DNA from 4 places in the Peribacillus sp. S4 genome. Region 3 is predicted to be linked to each of the others. Evidence: riboswitches for the same ligand, from Rfam matches in the RefSeq annotation. Region 3 holds a riboswitch; each other region holds the start of a gene.

Region 1 (5,448 bases), 920 kb from region 3:
ACTAGGTTCATACAAGAATATTCGAATAAAATACAAATATAAATTGGTTAATAAAAAACCTCAGTTTGTATCAGTTTCTAATTACGATTCTTACTTAACTGGAATTAATTTGGAAGTTGACTGGTTACATAAAGGCGGGAAGGCATCCTTCAGTAAAAAGAACAGTACAAAAGATACTGCTAACATAACTGTTGATGGGGTTTATGTGCTAGGTGTTATAATTGCAGGACACCCTATTGGATTTAAATGGAATGGTTCGTGGAAACGCTCTTTAACATTAAAGAAATAGAAGTGCTTAATTTTCAATAAAATGAATTTAGGGGTTTATCAGTCTGTATCACTGATAAACCCCTTTTACTATAGTCCAACAAGAATTTTCGAAAATATCCTTTTCACTTCACACATATTCGCCTAATGTTCGCTGTCGGACACCTTCAGCAACTTTTGCACGTAGAAAAATATCTAAGGCTTCATGCAGTGTGTATTCAATCGTGAAACTTTCAGTAGTCTTACTGGTCAATTTCCGTTCCTTTAACGCTGTTCCACGCTGTTTAATAACGTGTTTTTTCATGAAAAAAAGCACCTCCAAACATAGAAAAATAATAGTGATATGGAATATCACTGTTTCCTACGTACAGAAATGCTTTTATCCTACATACAATTTCCGGCTTTTACGGTCATACCAACAGAAAAAAACCCTGCTACAACACGGAGAAACCGCATTATAACAGGGCTTATAAACTTTAGCGTCCCAGATAGGAATCGAACCTACGACCTACAGCTTAGGAGGCTGTCGCTCTATCCTGCTGAGCTACTGGGACATATATTAAAGTCGACGACTTATTTATTATATTTCTTATAGGCAAACTTTTCAAGCTAATAGCACATACTTATGAAAAAAAATCCTCATGAATGTTTAGCGTGTCGCTAAGCTTTCGTTTTTCCTCTTTTTTCATTAAATGGAATACTTTATTGCCCGCTGGTTTTCTGGTACTATTATACTATAAAAAAATCAGGAGAATGATAGTGAAAAAATATAGAGTGTTAAGGATGGCGGCATTGCTGGGGGTTTTGATTTTACCTGGATGCTCACAAGGGATTTTAGAGGGGATAGGCACAAAGACGGCTGCACCGATTGCGGAAGATGACATTGAAGTGGCCGAAGCGGCTGAGAATGGGACCGGGCAGGATTCGGAGGGGCAAATCGATACGGGAGACTGGTTAAAGGCCGAGTCCCCGGTCCAGCTCCCGATATTGATGTATCACAGCATTTCCCAAGGGAATGGCCTTCGGGTTCCAAGGGAGGAATTCCGATCACAGATGGCTTGGCTTCGGGAGAATGGTTACTATACATTATCCCCTGAAGAAGCATTCCTCGTTTTAACCGAGAATCGGATGCCAAGTGAGAAGTGCGTCTGGATTACTTTTGATGATGGCTATACAGATAACTACACGGAGGCCTTCCCGATATTAAAAGAACATGATATGAAATCAACTGTCTTCATGATCGGGAAGTCCATTGATAATGGCCATCACCTGACTGAAAATCAAATGTTGGAGATGAGCAGGGATGGGATTTCAATTGAAAGCCATACCATCAGCCATTTGGAGCTGAACCGCATGACGGCAGAGCAGCAAGAAGCGGAAATGGTTCAGTCGAAGGTGCTGTTCGACCATATCCTCGACCAGGACACGACAGTTCTTTCCTATCCGGTTGGCCGGTATAACGAAGAGAGTCTCAGGCTGTCAGAAGAAGCTGGATACAAGATGGCAGTCACTACCGACCCTGGGGGAGCTTCAAGCGACCAAGGGATGCATGCTCTGCATCGAGTTCGGATTTCACCAGGGTTATCGATCAATGGGTTTGCGTCGCTGATTGAAAATGCTGCAAAGCATTGAAGGTGGAAGGGTCATTTCGCACTTGTTCAGAAAAATCATATAATAATCGATTCTTACATGGTGTATAATGAAGGCAGTGAAAATTATATACATATGAACGATTTGGTGTCTTAATGACTTAATAGGGAAGTTGGTGAAATGCCAACGCGGTCCCGCCACTGTATATGGGAGCTGACGGCTGTGTACCACTGTATGAGATATGGGAAGGTGCCGTTGACGATGACCATGAGCCAGGAGACCTGCCAGAATTCGTACACCTGTAACCTACGCGGATGGGAAGGTGTGTGGCAGACCCTAAGAAAGAGTCCGTATTGATATTGTTGCCATGCAAGCATCTTCCGTTTAACGGGAGATGCTTTTTATTTTGGGGGTATCTTCCAGTATTGGTTTTCTCTGTTAGGTATGAAGAAATTAAATAAAAAGATTGTGGGGAATGAAAATGAAGAAGATTTTTGGTCTGATACTGTTAATGTTGCTTACTGCAGGCATGATGGTAGGCTGCGGTGGTGCTGCTGATGAAGGAAAAGAAAAAGAGCAAACGAATCATGCTCAACACGAGGCTTTCCCGATTACGATTAAAGATGCAAGTGGGGAAAAGGTAACGATAGAAAAAGAACCGAAGAAAATCGTTTCGTTGATACCAAGTAATACGGAAGTGGTCTTTGCACTTGGTTTGGGTAAAAAGGTCGTTGGTGTTTCCGACAATGATAATTACCCGGAAGAGACGAAAGAAATTGAAAAAGTTGGCGGAATGGAAATGAACACGGAGCTGATTGTCTCCATGAAGCCTGACCTTGTTCTTGCGCATGCATCAAGTGCCCATAATTCAAATGAGGGTTTACAGCAGCTTAAGGATGCTGGAATAGATGTGCTCGTAGTCAATGATGCACAAAGCTTTGACCAAGTCTATGAATCTATTGAAATGATTGGAAAGGCAACGGGAGAACATGATAAGGCAAACGAAATCGTTAAGGATATGAAAACGAAGCTCAAGGATATCCAGGAAAAAGCCAAATCCGTAAAGAAAGAGGATAGGAAGACCGTTTTAGTGGAAGTTTCGCCTTCACCGGAAATATACACACCTGGAAAAAATACGTTCATGAATGAGATGCTTCAGATTATTTCAGCGGATAATGCGGCTGCTGAATTGGACGGTTGGGCAAAAATTGATGAAGAGTCGATGATTGCTGCAAATCCTGATGTCATCATTACAACGTATGGTTATTATACGAAAGATGCAGTAAGTGAAGTGAAGGCCCGAAAAGGATGGCAAGACGTAAATGCTGTTAAGAATGGCCAAGTCTTTGATGTCCATTCTGACTTGGTGACCCGTTCCGGTCCACGCTTAATAGAAGGAGTAGAGGAACTTGCCAAAGCAGTCTATCCGAACCAATTTGACAACTAAATGGGCGTTTGCTTATTTGATTGCGTTGTTGATTTTGTTATTCGCAATGACGATAGGCATTTCCTTTGGTTCGGTGCCAGTTCCGATTCCCGTACTTATACAAATAATCGGCAAGGAGATTTTCCACTTGCCGATTTCTGCCGATCCGGATGTGATGCTTACGAATATCGTGATGAACATCCGCTTGCCGCGGGTGCTGCTCGCTGGTTTGGTTGGGGCATCACTTGCGATCGCGGGTGCGGCTTTTCAAGGTCTGCTCCGGAATCCGCTCGCTGATCCTTACACATTAGGTATTTCATCAGGAGCATCGGTCGGCGCCGTATTGACGATATTTTTGAATATATCACTGCCATTCATCGGTTTATATACTCTTCCGGCATTGAGCATCTTATGTTCAGTGCTCACGATGCTCTGCGTACTGACTTTTGCAAAAAGAATGGATCGGTCGATGAAAGTGGAAACGATCATTTTAACGGGAATCATTTTCAGCTCGTTTTTAAGTGCCTTCATTTCATTGATGATTGCGCTGACGGGTGATGAATTAAGACAAATCATCGGCTGGCTGATGGGAAGCGTCTCAATGCGCGGCTGGAATTATATCGTAATCATTTTGCCGTTTTTTATCATTGGCTCGTTGACCTTGATCATGAATACAAAAGAATTGAATGCGATGACTTTCGGGGAAGACCGGGCAAAACACTTAGGTGTGAACGTCAAGCGGCGGAAAATGTGGATCTTGATAGCCGGTTCGACATTGACAGGGGCAGCCGTTGCCGTTTCAGGGGCGATTGGTTTTGTAGGATTGGTCATTCCTCATTTTGTCCGAAAGATTTGGGGACCTGACCATAAACATTTGCTTCCGTTGTCATTGTTGATAGGAGGCGGATTCTTGATATTGGCCGATTTTGTAGCACGAACGATCATTGCCCCATCGGAACTGCCGATCGGGGTGATCACCTCACTTATCGGGGCACCTGCATTTGCGCTGATTTTATTAAAGAGACGGAGAGAAGGGTAAAAACGGATGCTTGAAGTAAAAGGGTTAACAGGTGGATATCACAACAAAGCTGTTTTGGACTCTGTCTCTTTTGATGTACATAAGGGGGAATTATTCGGGGTTCTTGGTCCTAATGGCAGCGGGAAAACGACGCTTTTAAGTATGCTTAGCGGGGTGCTTGATTATAAAGGCGGAAGCGTACGGATAAGCGGCAGGGATTTGAAGGATTATTCGTCAAAACAACTTGCACAGGTCATTGCCGTGCTCCCTCAACATTCCTCATTAGCTTTCTCCTATACAGTAAAAGAGACGGTCTCGCTTGGGCGATATGCCCATCAATCAGGTTGGTTCCATAGTTGGTCCGCAGAAGATGAATCGATTGTCCAGCGGGTGATGGAACAAACGGGAGTAGCTGATTTTCAGGATCTTCATTTTGATCGATTATCAGGAGGGGAAAGGCAGAGGGTCCTGCTGGCACAGGCCCTTGCCCAAGAGCCGGAAATCCTTTTTTTGGATGAGCCTACGAACCATTTGGATCTTTCCTATCAAAAAGATCTTCTTGATCTAATGAGGAAAATGGCAAAAGAGCAGAAGTTGACCGTTATTTCAATTTTTCATGATTTGAATTTGGCTGGATTATATTGTGATCGGCTTATGCTGCTTGAGAAAGGGCAGATTCAGGTCGTTGATGTCCCGAATGAAGTGCTTCAACAGGAACGGATTCAGGGTGTATATCATACGACGATCGAAAAACATCCGCATCCCGCCCTTCCGAAACCGCAAATGTTCATCGTTCCGGAAAAGCATGGCCAGGATACCATCCCGCTGGAAATTGATGAATCTTATTTGACAGTCGGATTTGAGATGATTCAATTGAAGTCTCCGATCCCGCTTAGAACGATGTCTTCTGGAGTGACTGGTTCTGGGACGGGCTGGCATAAGTATTTTGTGAATAGGCACGTCCATCATGGTTATGATTGCGAGGATCATCATGTTGAAATGGCAGACTATTTAACAGCTCATGGTTTTGAGCCTCAGGAAACGGTAGGGATGATGACAGCTGTCTTTCTCGATACGGTCGCTTTCAAGCTTTTAAGAGCTGAAGATTTCTCGGTTTTTATCATTGTGACGGCCGGTGTAGGGAATG
Region 2 (5,448 bases), 1.5 Mb from region 3:
AATGGAGGAATAAAGTCGATTTGCCAGCACCATTATTGCCTAATAATGCAATTTTTTTACCTTGTTGGATCGTTAGCGAAAGTCCTTTTAAAGCGAAGGTTCCATCTGCGAATTGATGGGTGAGGCCTTCTATATGAAAAATATGCTCGTCCATTGTTGGGTTGCCTCCAATTTACAAATATCCATTAATAAGGATTAAGCTTCCTAGTATGACAATCGCGATCAGCCAATTGCGTGAGGAATAGGTGTAAGTATCCTCGATATAGGAAAGGTTCTCCTGATAGCCTCTTGCGTTCATGGCCATCGTCAACTGTCCAGAGCGCTGCAATACTCCTAAAAATAATGATGAAATTAGTAATCCGAGAGATCGAATGCCTTTCCTAAACGAACCATACCCCAGCCGTGAAGCTTGTGATTGGTGAATGGCCAAAGCCGTATCTAAAAAAATAAAGATGAATCGATAGGTCAATTCTATTAAATCGACCAATAACGAAGGCATTTTAAGTTTTCGCAGCACGGATAGGATGACGGTAATGGGTGTAGTTAAGGTAAGGAAATATAAACAGCTGATGCTGCAGAATACGACAGTGATCAAATTGGCCACCGTACCAAAGCTGTCATCGCTGATGAATATTTGCCAATTCCCGATCTTCCAGGACCACCATGTATTCGAAATCGAAGTGAATTTACTAGTGAAAGAAAAAAGGATGGTAATGGTTCCTGATAGTATAAAAAATCCCGGTAATAGAAGTAATTTAAGATAATAAGAAAGCGGGATTTTTGCCGCGAAAATGATTAAAGCGCTCATCACCGTAAAAGTGATGAGCGAAACGGCCATATCCCTTACCGTTAACGAAAACAGCAAAAGAGAGAGTGCAAAAACCATCTTTTCCAACGGATGTACATCCTTTAGCCCATTGAAATAGGCATATTTATCAATGAGTAACATGCTTCGATTTTTCGGCCAATTCTTGTTTGGTTTGCTTATTCCTTTGTCTCATCACACCAATGAAGTATCCAATGAAGCCGGCTCCGATTGCAGCTTGAAGCGCAAATAATAAGCTTTCGGTTTCTGCACCTGGCGGCTCCCAAATACTGTTGAACCATGGCTTGTACTCCGGATGGATCTTAGTGATGGCTTCCTCGGCTTCGCCGTCGGCACCGCCAAATTCCGTTCCTTGTTGGGTGATTAACGGTAAGGTTGCAAGAATGACAACCAGGAAAAGCAGCAGTAAACTTTTTTTCATTTTAACGGGCCTCCTTAGATAAAACTCGCAGCAATTTCAATTCGCCTAGATTGTATTTTTTCAAGAAATTCATTACGACGACTGTCAATAACCCCTCACTGATCGCCAAGGGAATTTGGGTCAGGGCAAAAATCCCTGCAAATTTACTGAAAGAGGCCATGAATCCCCCTACCTCGGAAGGGAAAGCAAGAGCAAGTTGAACAGAAGTTACCACATAGGTGCCCAAATCCCCAAAAGCAGCTGCCAAGAATACGGCAAGTGAAAAAGACCATCCCAATTTAGTTGCGCCCTTGAAGACAAAGTAAGCAATGAAGGGTCCGCAAACGGCCATGGAGAATGCATTGGCCCCTAATGTCGTCAATCCTCCGTGTGCCAGTAAAACAGCTTGAAATAACAGAACGATGGAGCCGACCACACTCATGGCCAATGGTCCGAATAGTATGGAACCTAAACCAACTCCGGTAGGGTGCGAAGAACTTCCCGTAACAGAAGGAATCTTTAGGGCCGATAATATAAATACAAATGCGCCCGATAGGCCAAGTATCATTTTTGCTTCTGGGTTTTCCCTTACTTTGGACCTAATGGACCGGTAACCCAAGATTAAAAATGGAAGCGTCACGGCCCACCAGAATATAGCCCATTCTATGGGTAAAAAGCCCTCCATGATATGCATGGCCAATGCCCGTTTCGGGACAAAAAGCAATAAAATGACAAAATAAATAATTTTCCAATTGGTTCTTTTCATTCTTTCTCCTTTCAACACTTTTAATTGTTCTGATCAATCTTGAGAAGAAAAGCGGCGCCCAAACTAAAAAGCACTTCTCTCAAAGGAAAGAAGTGCGTAATGAACAGGAATTTTGCAGCATGAACCAACCATGGGCCATTTTGCCTGATCCGCACGCCCATCCTCGTAGGCTGAAACAGTTTCACGCTTCATGGCAGGTCTCCTGGCTTCGGTTCATCATCCCATTACATCCTTCCCATCTCATTTGACAGTGGATTAAAGTTAACGTAATGGAACTTCCCTTTACAGTGGCGGGACCGCTCCGGATTTTCACCGGCTTCCCTTTTAAGCTGAATTCCGAGAAATTCAACACCATGAAACTTATGTAATTATTTAGAAAATTCTCGTATAGTGTACCATAAAGAAATAATTCCAGCTACACTATCTTTTTTTTGGGGCCGAAATTTGTTGCGAGGATAGGATTGTAACTGGTTTTACACGTTTAAACTTTTCTAAACAGTCGGAATAAACTATTGAATTTTGACAAAGTTGTTATATGATAGATTAAGTTAGTTTGAAATGTATAATAAAACCAAATATTTCATTTTAAAAGTGCCCTTGTGTGAATAAGCAAGGGATAATAGGGAAATCGGTGAAAATCCGATGCAGCCCCCGCTACTGTAAACGCTGATGAAATTGTCGATAGCCACTGGCATGATGCCGGGAAGGGACAAAGTAAAATGAAGCGTAAGCCAGGAAACCTGCTTTTAAAATTGCATGATACTTTTCGGAGGGAAAGGTAGAAGGACTATGACGATTTTGGGAGGATTTGGCATGCTCGCCTTTGGCTCCTCATTCATATAGTTTTTTTAAAACCTTGACTCTTATGTTAAGGTTTTTTATTTCGCCTTTTCCCTGAACCTAGGAGGAAGAAGATGACTACTTGGAACTTGACGGGTACAAATACGCATCTGTTGATTTGTAATGGGAGCAGCTGCATGAAAAAGGGCGGGGAAGAAGTAACCCAAGCGATTCGCGATGAAATTGCTTCAAAAGGACTGGATCTGAAAATCCATACAACGAGGACACGCTGTAACGGAAGATGTAAGGATGCCTGCGTTGTGATTGCCTATCCCCAAGGAAACTGGTATCGAGTGGAAACGCCTGATTTCGGTCGGCAGATCGTCAGTAATATCGATGATGGTGAGTTTGTTTCACAGATGATCTATCAGTACAATGACGGGGAAATGGCCCCTAATCCAGATTTTCCTGCTCATACGGGTATTTCAAAGAACAAAGCGTAAAAGGAGATGTCTTAATGAGTACAAACGGTAAATTATTCGTCGTGGGCTTTGGGCCCGGGAATTTTGAACACATTACCAAACGTGCCGTCGAAGCCCTTCAAGAAAGTGACTACATCATTGGTTATAAAACTTATGTTGAACTCATTCAGGGACTGCTAACAGATCAAACGATCATTAGTACGGGGATGACTGAAGAGGTATCACGTGCACAGGAAGCAGTGAAACAAGCGGAGCTGGGAAAGAAAGTGGCGGTGATTTCCAGTGGGGATGCCGGAGTTTACGGGATGGCAGGGTTGGTTTATGAAGTATTGATTGAAAAAGGCTGGAAAGAAGAAACTGGAGTGGGCATTGAAGTCATTCCTGGCATTTCTGCAATCAACTCATGTGCGTCTTTACTTGGGGCGCCCGTCATGCACGATTCGTGTACGATCAGCCTCAGTGATCATTTAACTCCTTGGGAACTGATCGCTAAAAGGGTTGAAGCAGCTGCAATGGCAGACTTTGTCATTGCGCTTTATAATCCGCGCAGCGGCAGGCGGACCCGGCAAATTGTTGAAACACAGAAGATTCTCCTTCGCTACCGCTCGCCGGATACACCTGTCGGGTTGGTGAAAAGTGCTTATCGCGATAGGCAGGATATTGTCATAACCAATTTGCAGGATATGTTGAATCACGATATTGGAATGTTGACAACCGTCATTATCGGTAATTCATCCACCTTTTTATATGATGACAAAATCATCACACCAAGAGGCTATCAGAGAAAATATACGCTGAATTCGGAAAAGCAAACATTGAAGCCGCATCAGCGACTGCAAAAAGAAGCGGAACCGTGGGCATTAGATCAAGAAGCCTTAACCGATTCCGCTGGAGGAGTTGGATTACTTACAAAAGCACCAGAAAAGAAGCCAGCTTCCTATGAAATGGCAATGGAGGCCCTGTCAAGAGTCAAGGGTCAAGCCGTTAAGCAGTCCATTCAGCCGATTGTTCAGCAAAAAATGGAGTCGGTATTCGAACTTGCCGTTAGTCCAGGTGTGGCGAATAAACAATTCACTCCCAAACAAATGATGACACTTGCGGAAGTTGTCGGGGAAAAGGGAACGATGGAATATACGCCAAATCATAAAATCGTCTTAAAGATCCCGACAATGGATCCGGAAGTCATTACGGGGAAATTGCAATCAGCAAACTTTCTTTTGTCGCCGATTGGGGATGTACTGACATTAAAAGCCTGTGATTTCTGTGATGGTGAAAAAGCGGAATCCATTCCTTATGCGGACGAAATACACCGGGTGCTTGGCGGAATGAGCATGCCCAAGGAACTGAACATCGGTTTTAATGGGTGTGGGATGGCTTGTTATAGTGCTGTGATGGATGATATCGGGATTGTCTTCCGAAAAGGGAAGTTCGACTTATTTCTTGGAGCTAAACCGGTTGGAAGAACAGCCCATCCGGGTCAGCCGGTAGCGGAAGGCATTGAACCGGAACAGCTTGTAGAACTGATCACGGACATTGTCGGCGAGTATAAGCAAAATGCCCATCCAAATGAGCGGCTTTTTAAATACTTCAAACGTTCGAAAAAGATACAGAATTTTTCTTATCAGGACATCGCTCCCAAAATAAACATAGAGCCTGCGCCTTGTGAAGACTAATCAAGAGGGGGAAAGTAAATGAAAGCAGTTTTGTTCGTAGGACACGGAAGCCGGTTGGCTTCGGGAAATGAAGAAGTCCGTCATTTTATTGAAAATATGATTCCGGCAATGGACGGGCGTTTCATAGTGGAAACGTGCTTCTTGGAATTTGCGGCACCGAATATATCCAAAGGAATCGATAATTGTGTAAAACGAGGGGCTACTGAAGTTATCGTCATACCGATCATTTTGTTGCATGCAGGACATTCGAAATTACATATCCCAGCTGAAATAGAGGATGGGAAAACCAAGTATCCAGAAGTGAAATTCACATACGGCCAAACGATCGGGGTCCACCATGATGTATTGACGATCCTGACAGACCGTCTTGAGGAAGCGGGATTCGATACGACCTCTGAACATTCTGAGACAGCGATATTGCTAATTGGCCGAGGTGGCAGTGATGCTGATGCCAATAGTGATATATATAAAATTTCACGATTATTATGGGAAAAATTAAGCGTTAAATGGGTCGAAACAGC
Region 3 (5,448 bases):
AAGCCATCCCTTCTGATCAGGACGTCGTCGAAATAGATGTCACCGCCCCCATATTCCGGACGCTGGATCAAGACCATATCCCAATGTATCGATGACCGGTTTCCATTATCCGCTTCATCATAGGCAAGTCCGAGAGCCAAGTGCAGGCTCCCGCTTATTTTCTCATCGAACAAAATATCGTCCATAGGTTCCAATATGTATGGATTGATTCCAATAGCGAACTCCCCTATAAACCGGGACCCTTCATCAATATTCAGAATTTGGTTCATTTCAGGGTCACGATTGGAAGTCGCTTTAATGATTTTCCCCTTTTTCAAGTTCAATTCTATGTCACTAAAGGTGATTCCTTCATAGGTTGTGGGTGTGTTGAAGGATATCCTTCCATTAAGACTATCTTTTATGGGTGCCGTAAATACTTCCCCATCCGGTAAATTCTTTTTTCCGGCACATATGACGGCTGGCATGCCTTTGATGGAAAAGGTCAAATCTGTCCTTGGTGAAACAATCCTGACTTTGTCAGTACGTTGCATCAATTGTTTTAACGGCTTCAAAGCCGTCTCCATTTTCCCGTAATCCATTGTGCATACGTTCAAAAGAAAGTCTTCGTACCTATTGAAGGTCATGCCGGCTTTTTGCGCTGCTGCCTTGGTGGGATAATTAAGTAAGACCCAACGTCGGTTGTTTACATAAAAAAGTGTAGGGGAATTCATGGCCTCCCCTTGAAGACGGTGCCTCTCGATGGGAACATCAGTCATTTCCGCATTGTTTTCTTCCCCAGTGATGATGATGACCGCATCGATATCCGTATATTTCTTCAAGGCCCATTGCGAAGCTGTGTCAAGCTGCTCCTTCACATTCCCTAGTAACAGGTGGCGGCTTATCTCATCGTCCTCGAGTTCCACATATGGATAAGCACCCACTCTGTATATTTCATCAATCAACTCTTTCAATAATGGTTTCGTGTTGATATGCCCCCGTATGAGGATTCTCTCTTTAGGCTGTAATTGTATCGAATGATGAACCAGCCTGGCTGCAAGCTTCGTTATCCTCTCATCCTTCATCTGCCTATCCCTTATTTTTCGAGTTCGCGAAGAGTTTCAAGCGCTTCTTCGACGTGGCCTTTAACCTTTACTTTTCGCCATTCTTTGACTACATTTCCAGCCTTATCAATCAGGAAAGTTGAACGTTCAATGCCCATATACTCCTTGCCGAAGTTCTTTTTCAATTGCCAAACATCAAATGATTCAGCCACTTCATGATTTTCGTCAGCCAGCAGCAGAAAAGGCAATCCATGTTTTTCGATGAATTTTTCATGACGTGCCGCTGGATCTGGGCTGATACCAAGGATGACCGCGTTCAATTCCTCGAATTGCTCATTATGGTCCCGGAAATCACAGGCCTCCGTCGTGCAACCTGGCGTCATGTCTTTTGGGTAAAAATATAAAACAATGTTTTTCCCCTTAAAATCCGATAGGGAAACCATTTCACCATTGTTTGCAGGGAGTTTGAAATCAGGTGCTTTTTCGCCAATTTTAACAGTCATATTGAACCCTCCATTTCTTTCATTATGGTAAGAGTACCCAATAATCGAAAGAAACACAACTTTCATTTATCCTTCCTATCTTTCTGCTCCAGATCGATCACCGTACGAATCACGAACGCTGCCGGCAGTGTATACCCAATGAAGGCCTGAATGGTAGCTATCATCCTTCCCATGCCAATTGGGGCTATATCTCCATACCCTACAGAAAACATCGTCATCGCACTAAAATAAAAAGAAGTCTTCAATTGCTCATAGAAAGTCCCATCCAACCGATTGCCCATATCAAGAATCACCGAATGATTCTGAAGCTCGTATAATAAATAAATCAGTGCAAATCCAACTAATATCGTCGCATATAAATTGCCAAGCCACAGCATATCCTCAAGAGAAAATTTCTTTCCTCCCGACTCAACAAGAAATAACGTACGAATGCTCATCACCATGCAAAAAATGATCCCTGCAATCAAGATGTAGAAAGTCATCCCCCACGCCCCATTTCAAAACGCCACTTCCTCTATACATACTCCCTGTCCAAACAATATATTCTTTTTAGGAATCAGCCTTATCACCGACAAACGCATTAAACGGAAACTTTCCCTAATCCTTTTTCCATGTTGACCCTTTTGGTCGGATATGTTAAGATTGTCTAAATTTTTATAATAGTTTTTATTTTATAAATATTTGACCTGCAAACAGTTAACAAGGCAGGTTTTGCAAAATTTCATATGTGGAAATAGGTTCCTAATTTCATTAGGATTAAAAGGGAAGTCCGGTGTAATTCCGGCACGGTCCCGCCACTGTAATGGGAATGTTAGCGTCAATCAATATGCCACTGATCAACGGATTGGGAAGGCCAGCCGCTAATGATATTCCCTAAGTCAGGAGACCTGCCTATTTCGACAACACTGTTTTAACCTACGGGAAATAGGGAGGTGTTAGGGACCTTATAATTGTAAGGGGCATTTTGCATGCCTCTTTATTTTAAGCATTTCTAACTTTCTTTTTTGACGGTTAGGAATGCTTTTTTTGTTCGATTAATTGAATGTAGGAGGATGGGAATTTTGAAGAGCAGCAGTTTGGGTTACCCTCGAATCGGGGAAAATCGTGAATGGAAACGTACATTGGAAGCATACTGGTCAGGTAAAATCGATGAAGCGGAATTTACGGCACAACTAAAGGCAATCCGTATAGGCAACTTACAAAAACAGCAGCAACGGGGCATTGATATCATCCCTGTCAACGACTTCACTTTCTATGATCAAATGCTCGATATGTCCGTCATGTTCGGTCTTGTTCCTGAACGTTATTCAGCTTATGAAGGCGGAAGTGTCCCCCTTTCCGTTTATTATTCAATGGCCCGGGGAAACAATGATGAAGTCGCTTCAGAAATGACGAAATGGTTCAATACAAACTATCACTATATTGTCCCTGAATTAAAACTGGCACAGCTTACTTTAACAGAAAATAAACCACTTACAGCATATCGGGAAGCCAAGGAAAAGCTAGGGATCGAAACGAAGCCCGTTTTGATCGGACCTTATACTTTCCTCTCCCTTTCAAAAGGCTTCAATAAACAGGAAATCCCTGGCATCATCCTGAGACTGCTTCCCCTATACACGCAAATCCTGCGGGAGTTGGAGCAAGAAGGCGTGAAGTGGGTTCAAATGGACGAACCTTCCCTTGTTTCATCCATTTCCAAAGATGATATGCAAACCGTTACTTACCTCTATGATAAACTGAATGAAGCAGCACCAAACCTTAACATCATGCTACAAACATACTTTGATGCCGTGGAACACTATCAAGAAGTCATCGAATTAAAAGTCCAAGGAATCGGTCTTGATTTTGTACATGATAAAGGGAGGAATTTAAGTAATCTTGAGGCGTTCGGCTTCCCAAAGGACAAAGTGCTTGCAGCGGGTGTGATTGACGGAAAAAACATTTGGCTATCCGATTTATCCAAAAAAATCGAATTGATCGAGACACTTAAGAAACAGGTAGCCGAGGACCAAATCTGGCTACAGCCCTCTTGCTCCCTGCTTCATGTCCCGGTGACCGTTCGTAATGAAACCGCCCTTTCAAAAGAAGTGAAAGAGGCCCTTGCTTTCGCTGATGAGAAACTTGAGGAAATCACACTTTTGGTCAAAGGGAATAATCAAGGCATTGAAGCAATCGCCGAAAAAGTCGATGTCAATAAATTTACGATTCAAACGTTAGCCAATTCAAATGTCCGAAATCACCGGTCTGTACAATCCAATGTCGAAAAGGTTAAAAACAGGACCGCCGGCCGTCAGCTTCCATTTAAAGACCGTTACCAAAAACAACAGGAATTTTTCAAATTGCCTTTTCTCCCTTCGACTACGATCGGCAGCTTTCCGCAGACATTTGAAGTTAAACAAGCACGCGGGAAATTCAATAGAGGAGAATGGACAGCCAAGCAATATGAAACATTCGTTAACGAAGAAATCGGCAGGTGGATCGAAATCCAAGAAGAAATCGGTTTGGATGTTCTCGTTCATGGGGAATTCGAACGGACGGATATGGTTGAATACTTCGGTCATAAATTAGGCGGATTCGTCTTTTTAGAAAAGGGTTGGGTACAATCCTATGGATCCCGCTGCGTGAAACCGCCAGTCATCTACGGCGACATCCATTTCATCGAACCGATGACAGTCAGGGAAAGTGTATACGCACAATCACTGACGAAGAAGACGGTGAAGGGAATGCTGACAGGTCCTGTTACGATTTTGAACTGGTCCTTTGTCCGTGATGATATTTCCAGGGAGGATGTTTGCTTTCAGCTGGCGCTCGCTTTAGAAAAAGAAGTCATTGCCTTGGAATCTGCTGGAATTAAAATGATTCAGGTTGATGAGCCTGCACTTAGAGAAGGTCTGCCATTGAAAAAAAGCGATCGCGACGAGTATTTGAACTGGGCAGTGAATTCATTCTTGATATCCACATCTAGCGTGGAGGATACAACCCAAATTCACACGCATATGTGCTATTGCGACTTCAACAGTTTCATGGATGTCATCTCCTCCCTCGATGCCGATGTAATTTCCATCGAAACATCCCGCAGTCATGGGGAGCTCGCTTCCGCATTCGAGGAAAAAACATATGAAAAAGGCATTGGCCTGGGGGTGTATGATATTCACAGCCCGCGTGTGCCGGCAGTGGAAGAAATGGTCGATATGATTGAACGGGGCATCAAGGTATTGGATAAAGACCAGTTTTGGATCAATCCCGACTGCGGCCTGAAAACAAGGGGTATCCCGGAAACCGTCGCTTCCCTGAAAAACATGGTCGAAGCAGCAAAAGTCGTCCGTAAAAACCTTTTAGTAAACCAGCAGGCAAATGATTGAAAAGAACGCTGCCCATCCAACACAGCAGTCACGGACTTTTTTAACCGACCTTGTTTTTCCACCGGATACAAATCATCATAATACCATCTTTGGCGGAAAAGTAATGGCCTATGTTGATAAAATAGCTTGCATTTCCGCTATGCGACATTGTCGAAAACCCGTTGTGACTGCTTCAAGCGACTCTTTTGATTTTTTGGCCCCCATCAAAACAGGGGACGCGATCAACCTTGAAGCTTATGTCACCTGTGCTCATCGCACATCAATGGAGGTATACGTGAAAGTGGAGCGAGAGAACCTATTAACAGGGGAAAAACAGCTTACGGCACGCGCTTTTTTAACGATGCTTGCCATTGATGAAGACGGTAAGCCGACAAACGTACCTCAGGTCATTCCGGAGACGGAAGAGGAAAAACAGCAATATGTTCAAGCCCAAGCAAGATATATCGAAAGAAAGAAAAAACGGAACTAAACAAAAACCCCTTCAACATGAATGCTGTTGAAGGGGTTCTTTCAGTTCCCTGCCCCGCGGTATCTCTTCACTCC
Region 4 (5,448 bases), 300 kb from region 3:
AAGGCTTCCAAAAGTTATTGATGAGCTGTGTATAGGTATCATAGAATTTTTCATACTGTATATCGTTCCAAAGAAGGAAGCCTGAAGCTTCTCCTTTGAAAACACCGGTTGCCTTTGTTGGATGCGTCGGTTCGAGCATCCGAATTTTTTTTATATGATTGGTCATTCGTGAAAACTCCTTTAAGAATAGATTACTGGGTCATGATTGACGTTAACTTGAACAGCTTTCGCAGGCATTGTCATATTCGGAAGACGTCGAACGAACATAATACGTTGATTTCAACCCGCTTTCCCATGCCGTTAAATGGATGTCCAAAAGGACCTTCGCTTTGATTGTATTGTGTACATACAGATTAAAGCTGATTGCTTGGTCAATATGGCGTTGGCGGGCTGCATTTTGCCTGATGCTTTCCAGTTGATCCAAATTGAATCGCGTCTTTCTATAATATTCATACGTATTTGGCGTCAAGCCTGGTGCGGTCACCTTGAATTTGAAGTTTTTCTTTTCTTCGTAAAATTCAATTTCATACAAAGGATCGATTCCATCCGTGGAATTACCGATTTTGGCTGTCGATGAATTGGGGGCAATCGCCATTAAATAGCCATTACGGGTTCCGTGCTCCTGCACGTCTGCTTTTAAATCCAGCCATTTTTGATCTGTATAGTCACGCAGTTCGAAATAGTCCCCTGTATGCCAATCAGAACCTTCAAAGTATGGGTAAGATCCTTTTTCCTTGGCCAGTTCGTTGGATGCCTTGATAGTTAAGTAAGCGATCTTTTCGTATAAAGCATCTGCATAGTGAACAGCCTCATCGGATTCCCAATAAATATTCTGTGTGGCAAGTAAATGATGCCATCCAAACGTTCCTAAACCAATTGCCCGGTACCGTTTGTTCGAGATGGATGCTTGTTTGACAGGAAGATTATTCACATCAATGACATTGTCCAGCATACGGATCTGAATGGGAATCAATCTTTCCAGAACATCGCTGCCCACCGCTCGGGGCAAGTTAATGGATGAAAGGTTGCAGACAACGAAATCGCCGCTTTTACGAACCACAACAACGTCTCCATCTTCTGTTTCATATTCATCCGTGATCGTCGAAGGGCTTAGGTTTTGGGCAATCTCCGTGCAAAGGTTAGAACAATAAATCATACCTTTATGTTTATTCGGATTCTTCCGATTCACTTCATCGCGGTAGAACATATACGGTACGCCTTCTTCTAATTGAGAAATCATGATGCTTTTCATGATGTCCATCGCATTGATTTTTTCAAAGCTATAGTTTGGAAGCGTGCCATTTTCTGCGGCCTCGACAGCAAGTGCATAATGATTCCTGAAGCTTCCTTCGCCTTTCTTTTCGTCATAAAGATCTTCAAGTGAAAATCCAAGGGTTTGCTTAACGGTATGCGGATCGAAAAGATACCATTCTTTTCTGTCGCGTACAGCCTCCATGAATAAATCCGGTATGCATACACCTGTAAAAATATCATGTGCTTTTAATCTGTCATCCCCGTTTTGAGTCTTCAAATCGAGGAAGCTCATGATATCTTTATGCCAGGCATCCAAGTAAATCGCGATGGCACCTTTACGTTGTCCCAATTGATCGACACTTACAGCTGTCTGGTTGAATAGTCGAATCCAGGGCGTCGTGCCGGAACTATTTCCAGAGAAACCGCGGATATCGGAACCAAGCGAGCGAACCTTACCGACGTAAAGACCAACACCGCCGCCGAATTTAGATACTTTTGCCGCATCGTAGTTTGATAGGTAAATTCCGTCGATGGAATCTTCAATTGCGTCGATAAAGCAGGAGCTTAACTGTCCATGTGTTTTACCTGCATTGGAGAGTGTAGGAGTCGCAACGGTCATATAAAGGTTGGACATGGCCCAGTATGCTTCTTTTATCAGTTGCAGGCGGTGCTCCGTTTTTTCCATTCGCATGATTTCCATCGCGATGATCATGAAACGTTCTTGCGGCAGTTCGAAGACCTTGTCCTTTTTTGGGCGGGCCAGATAACGGTCATTCAATAAGTAGATGCCTATGTAAGAGAATAATTTATCTTTTTCCGGGTCGATCACCGATCCCAATTCCTCAATTTCCGCTTTTGTATATGAAGATAGCAGTTCTGGTTTATAAATGGGATAACGCTGACCTTCCGATAGCTGGGAGAGTTCTGTGATCAGCTCATAGAATGGGCCATAACTCTTGCCCTCATAACCTCGATTGGCTTGTGCATCCCTATACATTGTATTCAACAGTTCTGCTGCAGCAACGAAAGTCCAATCCGGGGCATCGATATCCACGCCTTCAAGAGCGAGCTGAATCAGTTTTTTTGAAGCCTGTTCTTCGGTTGAGTCACTTTTGCGATCAAGCCATTTTGTAAAACGCTTTTTGAACTTTTCCATATCGAGACGGCCTTCGAATTCCTTCGATAACATCTCAAGCTGGATGGATTTCGCTTCTGTGTCATTTTCACTTATGGTAGAGTTATATGTTTGAGTCATTAATAATCCTCCTTGTTAACTTCCGCTAAAATAAAAAAACCGCCCAAAGAATTGAGCGGATCAAACGATAGAATAAAAGAGGCATGAAAAAATAGCCGTTATACTATCGTTTCATCATCTCAATCCCCGAAGAATAAGAAACGTGAAAAATTCAAGGCAGGTCTCCTGACTCATGATCATCCTACTTTGAGTCCTTCCCGTATAGAGATCTATACAGTGGTTTTCTCATTTCGTCACATTTACAGTTGCGGGGACAGTTCCGGGTTTACACCGGATTCCCTTTTCAGCCATCACTGGCACCTTGGATTATAAAAATTCTATATATAGTTATTGGAATTGTTTATGTAATCAATATCTAGTATTTCTGCTTATATTATCGTAAGCCATATACGATGATAATTCAACTAATATATTTCAAAAAAACCAACCCTTATCTATTGACAAAGTGATGGAAGAGGGTGGGGGAATGAAAGATTTTATGGGGGAATGGATAAATCAAGCGCTGATTTTACGGGATTTTGTGTTAAAATAAAGTGTCTAGTAAAGGTGGCTCTCCGTTATTGCACTGAGGGGATTCGCGGAAAAATATTTATGAAAAAGGGGATAAAATCTTGGAAAAAGTATTAGTTTTTGGACATAAAAACCCGGATACAGACACAATCTGTTCAGCAATCGCTTATGCAGATCTTAAAAAACAGCTAGGTATCAACGCTGAACCAGTTCGTCTGGGTGAAGTGAATGGTGAAACTCAATATGCATTGGACCAATTCAAATTCGATGCTCCCCGTCTTGTGGAAAAAGTTGCAGGGGAAGCTGATGGCGTAATCCTGGTCGATCATAACGAACGCCAGCAAAGCGCTGAAGATATTGACCAAGTCCGTGTGTTGGAAGTTATCGACCATCACCGTATCGCTAACTTTGAAACAAGCGATCCATTATATTACCGTGCTGAACCAGTTGGCTGTACGGCAACCATCTTAAATAAAATTTATAAAGAAAACGGCATTGAAGTCCCTAAAGCAATCGCAGGTCTTATGCTTTCTGCCATCATTTCCGATTCTTTATTGTTCAAATCGCCGACTTGCACGGAGCAGGACGTTGCAGCAGCAATGGAACTCGCTGCCATTGCTGGAGTCGACGCTGAAAAATATGGCTTGGAAATGTTGAAAGCGGGAGCTGACTTAAGCGACAAAACGATTGCCCAGCTCATCACTCTTGATGCCAAGGAATTCTCCATGGGAATGGCTAAAGTGGAAATAGCACAGGTCAATGCCGTTGATCCGAACGAAGTCCTTGCTAAGCAAGCAGAATTGGAAGCAGCGATTGAAGCGGTCATCGCAGTGAAGGAATTGGACTTGTTCCTATTCGTCGTTACGGATATCCTGACTAATGATTCCGTTGCCTTGGCCCTTGGTAAAGCGGCATATGCGGTTGAAAAGGCATATGACGTTTCATTAAACAATAACATCGCCGTCTTGGAAGGCGTTGTATCGCGTAAAAAACAAATCGTTCCGGTCTTAACCGACGTATTCAGCAAATAATTCAGGAAAAGGGTTGCTCATTAAAACTTGGGCAGCCTTTTTTTGTACATTCAAAAAAAGACTCAACCATCCATTAAGGGTGTTTGAGTCTTTTTTCTTAATTTAAAGATTCCTTTTCTTTTTCATAGGCGATGACAATCAATTCTTTATTGGCTTCCTCGCCAAGTTTGCTTTCAAAGCTTTTCAGTTCATTCAATAAATCCGGTGACAGATTTGCTGCCGTATAATCCTGCTCGGGTGTCATGCTTTTCGCTCCTTTCAAAAGGAAATGATTCATGTTATCTATTTTGTCGGTTTGAAAAGTTTCTATTCAGCAGAATTTTACTTCTTTAAGATATTTTACTTTCTGAGGTGGCGAGTTTTTCAAGCAATGTCGAACTTTCTTCATCGAGTCCTTGGACTTGGACAGGTATTCCCAAGAGCTGATATTTAAGAATAACCGTATCGACAGCACCGACTGCTGAAGCATCCCAGATCTTGGAATGGGAGAAGTCGATGACGATTGCATCGGCTTTTTCCTTGAAGTCGAACTTTGAAACAAAGTCCTGGACAGAAGCGAAAAATATTTGTCCGCTGATACGATAAGTGATTTTCTTAGCCTGGATGTCTGCCGTTTTCTCTACTGCCACTTTAGAAATTTTAGCCGAGAAGAAAATCATGCTCAAAAGCACTCCGGCAAATACGCCTTTTGATAAGTCATGTGTATAAAGGACAATGAGGACCGTCACGATCATCACGGCTGCATCCGACTTAGGAGCTCTAGTGAGCCTCTTTAGGGAAGACCAGTCAAATGTCCCGATTGAAACCATGATCATGACTGCGACAAGTGCAGCCATCGGTATTTTGATAAGGACATCATTCAATACCACGATTAATACCATAAGGAATGCGCCCGCTACAAATGTCGATAGCCGGCCCCTTCCACCAGATTTAATGTTGATACCGGATTGGCCGATCATCGCACATCCTGCCATGCCGCCAAAACATCCGGCGACGATATTCGCAATCCCCTGGCCTTTGGCTTCCTTATTCTTATTACTGTCCGTGTCAGTCATCTCATCGACAATTTGAGCCGTCAATAACGATTCAAGCAGTCCAACAAACGCAAGGGCAATGGAATAAGGGAAAATGATCGCCAAAGTTTCGAAGGTCAAAGGGATGTCTGGAAGCATGAACATCGGAAGCGCTTCGGTCAATTGCCCCATATCCCCAACCGTCCGCACCGTAGCCCCCGTGGTAACTGCAACGATCGTCATGAATATGATGGCGACAAGTGGTGAAGGTATGACTTTCGTGATCAGCGGAAAAAGATAAATGATAGCTAATGAAACGGCTGTCATAACATACATGATCCATGTTTCGCCCACGAAATGGGTGAGCTGTGCCGTGAAAATCAAG

The links. Region 3 has a riboswitch for cobalamin ahead of metE (5-methyltetrahydropteroyltriglutamate--homocysteine S-methyltransferase). Riboswitches for the same ligand answer to the same signal wherever they lie in the genome.
Region 1: it holds a riboswitch for cobalamin, as region 3 does, so the genes downstream of both, ACJ9PY_RS26340 (ABC transporter substrate-binding protein) here and metE (5-methyltetrahydropteroyltriglutamate--homocysteine S-methyltransferase) in region 3, are expected to answer to the same signal.
Region 2: it holds a riboswitch for cobalamin, as region 3 does, so the genes downstream of both, ACJ9PY_RS10975 ((2Fe-2S) ferredoxin domain-containing protein) here and metE (5-methyltetrahydropteroyltriglutamate--homocysteine S-methyltransferase) in region 3, are expected to answer to the same signal.
Region 4: it holds a riboswitch for cobalamin, as region 3 does, so the genes downstream of both, ACJ9PY_RS05340 (ribonucleoside-diphosphate reductase subunit alpha) here and metE (5-methyltetrahydropteroyltriglutamate--homocysteine S-methyltransferase) in region 3, are expected to answer to the same signal.

The regions. Positions count from the first base shown of each region.
Region 1 covers NZ_CP175708.1:5,475,675-5,481,122, reverse strand. The annotation lists gene ACJ9PY_RS26360 (hypothetical protein) at 1-289, shown strand, start outside; gene ACJ9PY_RS26355 (hypothetical protein) at 398-571, opposite strand; tRNA gene ACJ9PY_RS26350 (tRNA-Arg) at 748-821, opposite strand; gene ACJ9PY_RS26345 (polysaccharide deacetylase family protein) at 1,051-1,899, shown strand; cobalamin riboswitch at 1,986-2,161, shown strand; gene ACJ9PY_RS26340 (ABC transporter substrate-binding protein) at 2,333-3,304, shown strand; gene ACJ9PY_RS26335 (FecCD family ABC transporter permease) at 3,267-4,322, shown strand; gene ACJ9PY_RS26330 (heme ABC transporter ATP-binding protein) at 4,329-5,448, shown strand, end outside.
Region 2 covers NZ_CP175708.1:2,299,593-2,305,040, forward strand. The annotation lists gene ACJ9PY_RS10950 (energy-coupling factor ABC transporter ATP-binding protein) at 1-154, opposite strand, end outside; gene cbiQ (cobalt ECF transporter T component CbiQ) at 173-949, opposite strand; gene ACJ9PY_RS10960 (energy-coupling factor ABC transporter substrate-binding protein) at 936-1,247, opposite strand; gene ACJ9PY_RS10965 (energy-coupling factor ABC transporter permease) at 1,249-1,992, opposite strand; gene ACJ9PY_RS10970 (hypothetical protein) at 2,056-2,184, opposite strand; cobalamin riboswitch at 2,167-2,363, opposite strand; cobalamin riboswitch at 2,565-2,755, shown strand; gene ACJ9PY_RS10975 ((2Fe-2S) ferredoxin domain-containing protein) at 2,907-3,275, shown strand; gene cobJ (precorrin-3B C(17)-methyltransferase) at 3,290-4,927, shown strand; gene ACJ9PY_RS10985 (sirohydrochlorin chelatase) at 4,946-5,448, shown strand, end outside.
Region 3 covers NZ_CP175708.1:812,279-817,726, reverse strand. The annotation lists gene ACJ9PY_RS03865 (aminopeptidase) at 1-1,061, opposite strand, end outside; gene bcp (thioredoxin-dependent thiol peroxidase) at 1,073-1,543, opposite strand; gene ACJ9PY_RS03855 (potassium channel family protein) at 1,606-2,025, opposite strand; cobalamin riboswitch at 2,262-2,453, shown strand; gene metE (5-methyltetrahydropteroyltriglutamate--homocysteine S-methyltransferase) at 2,596-4,905, shown strand; gene ACJ9PY_RS03845 (acyl-CoA thioesterase) at 4,898-5,374, shown strand; gene ACJ9PY_RS03840 (ABC transporter permease) at 5,416-5,448, opposite strand, start outside.
Region 4 covers NZ_CP175708.1:1,115,448-1,120,895, forward strand. The annotation lists gene ACJ9PY_RS05335 (ribonucleotide-diphosphate reductase subunit beta) at 1-166, opposite strand, end outside; gene ACJ9PY_RS05340 (ribonucleoside-diphosphate reductase subunit alpha) at 212-2,509, opposite strand; cobalamin riboswitch at 2,647-2,828, opposite strand; gene ACJ9PY_RS05345 (manganese-dependent inorganic pyrophosphatase) at 3,121-4,050, shown strand; gene ACJ9PY_RS05350 (hypothetical protein) at 4,148-4,294, opposite strand; gene ACJ9PY_RS05355 (SulP family inorganic anion transporter) at 4,380-5,448, opposite strand, start outside.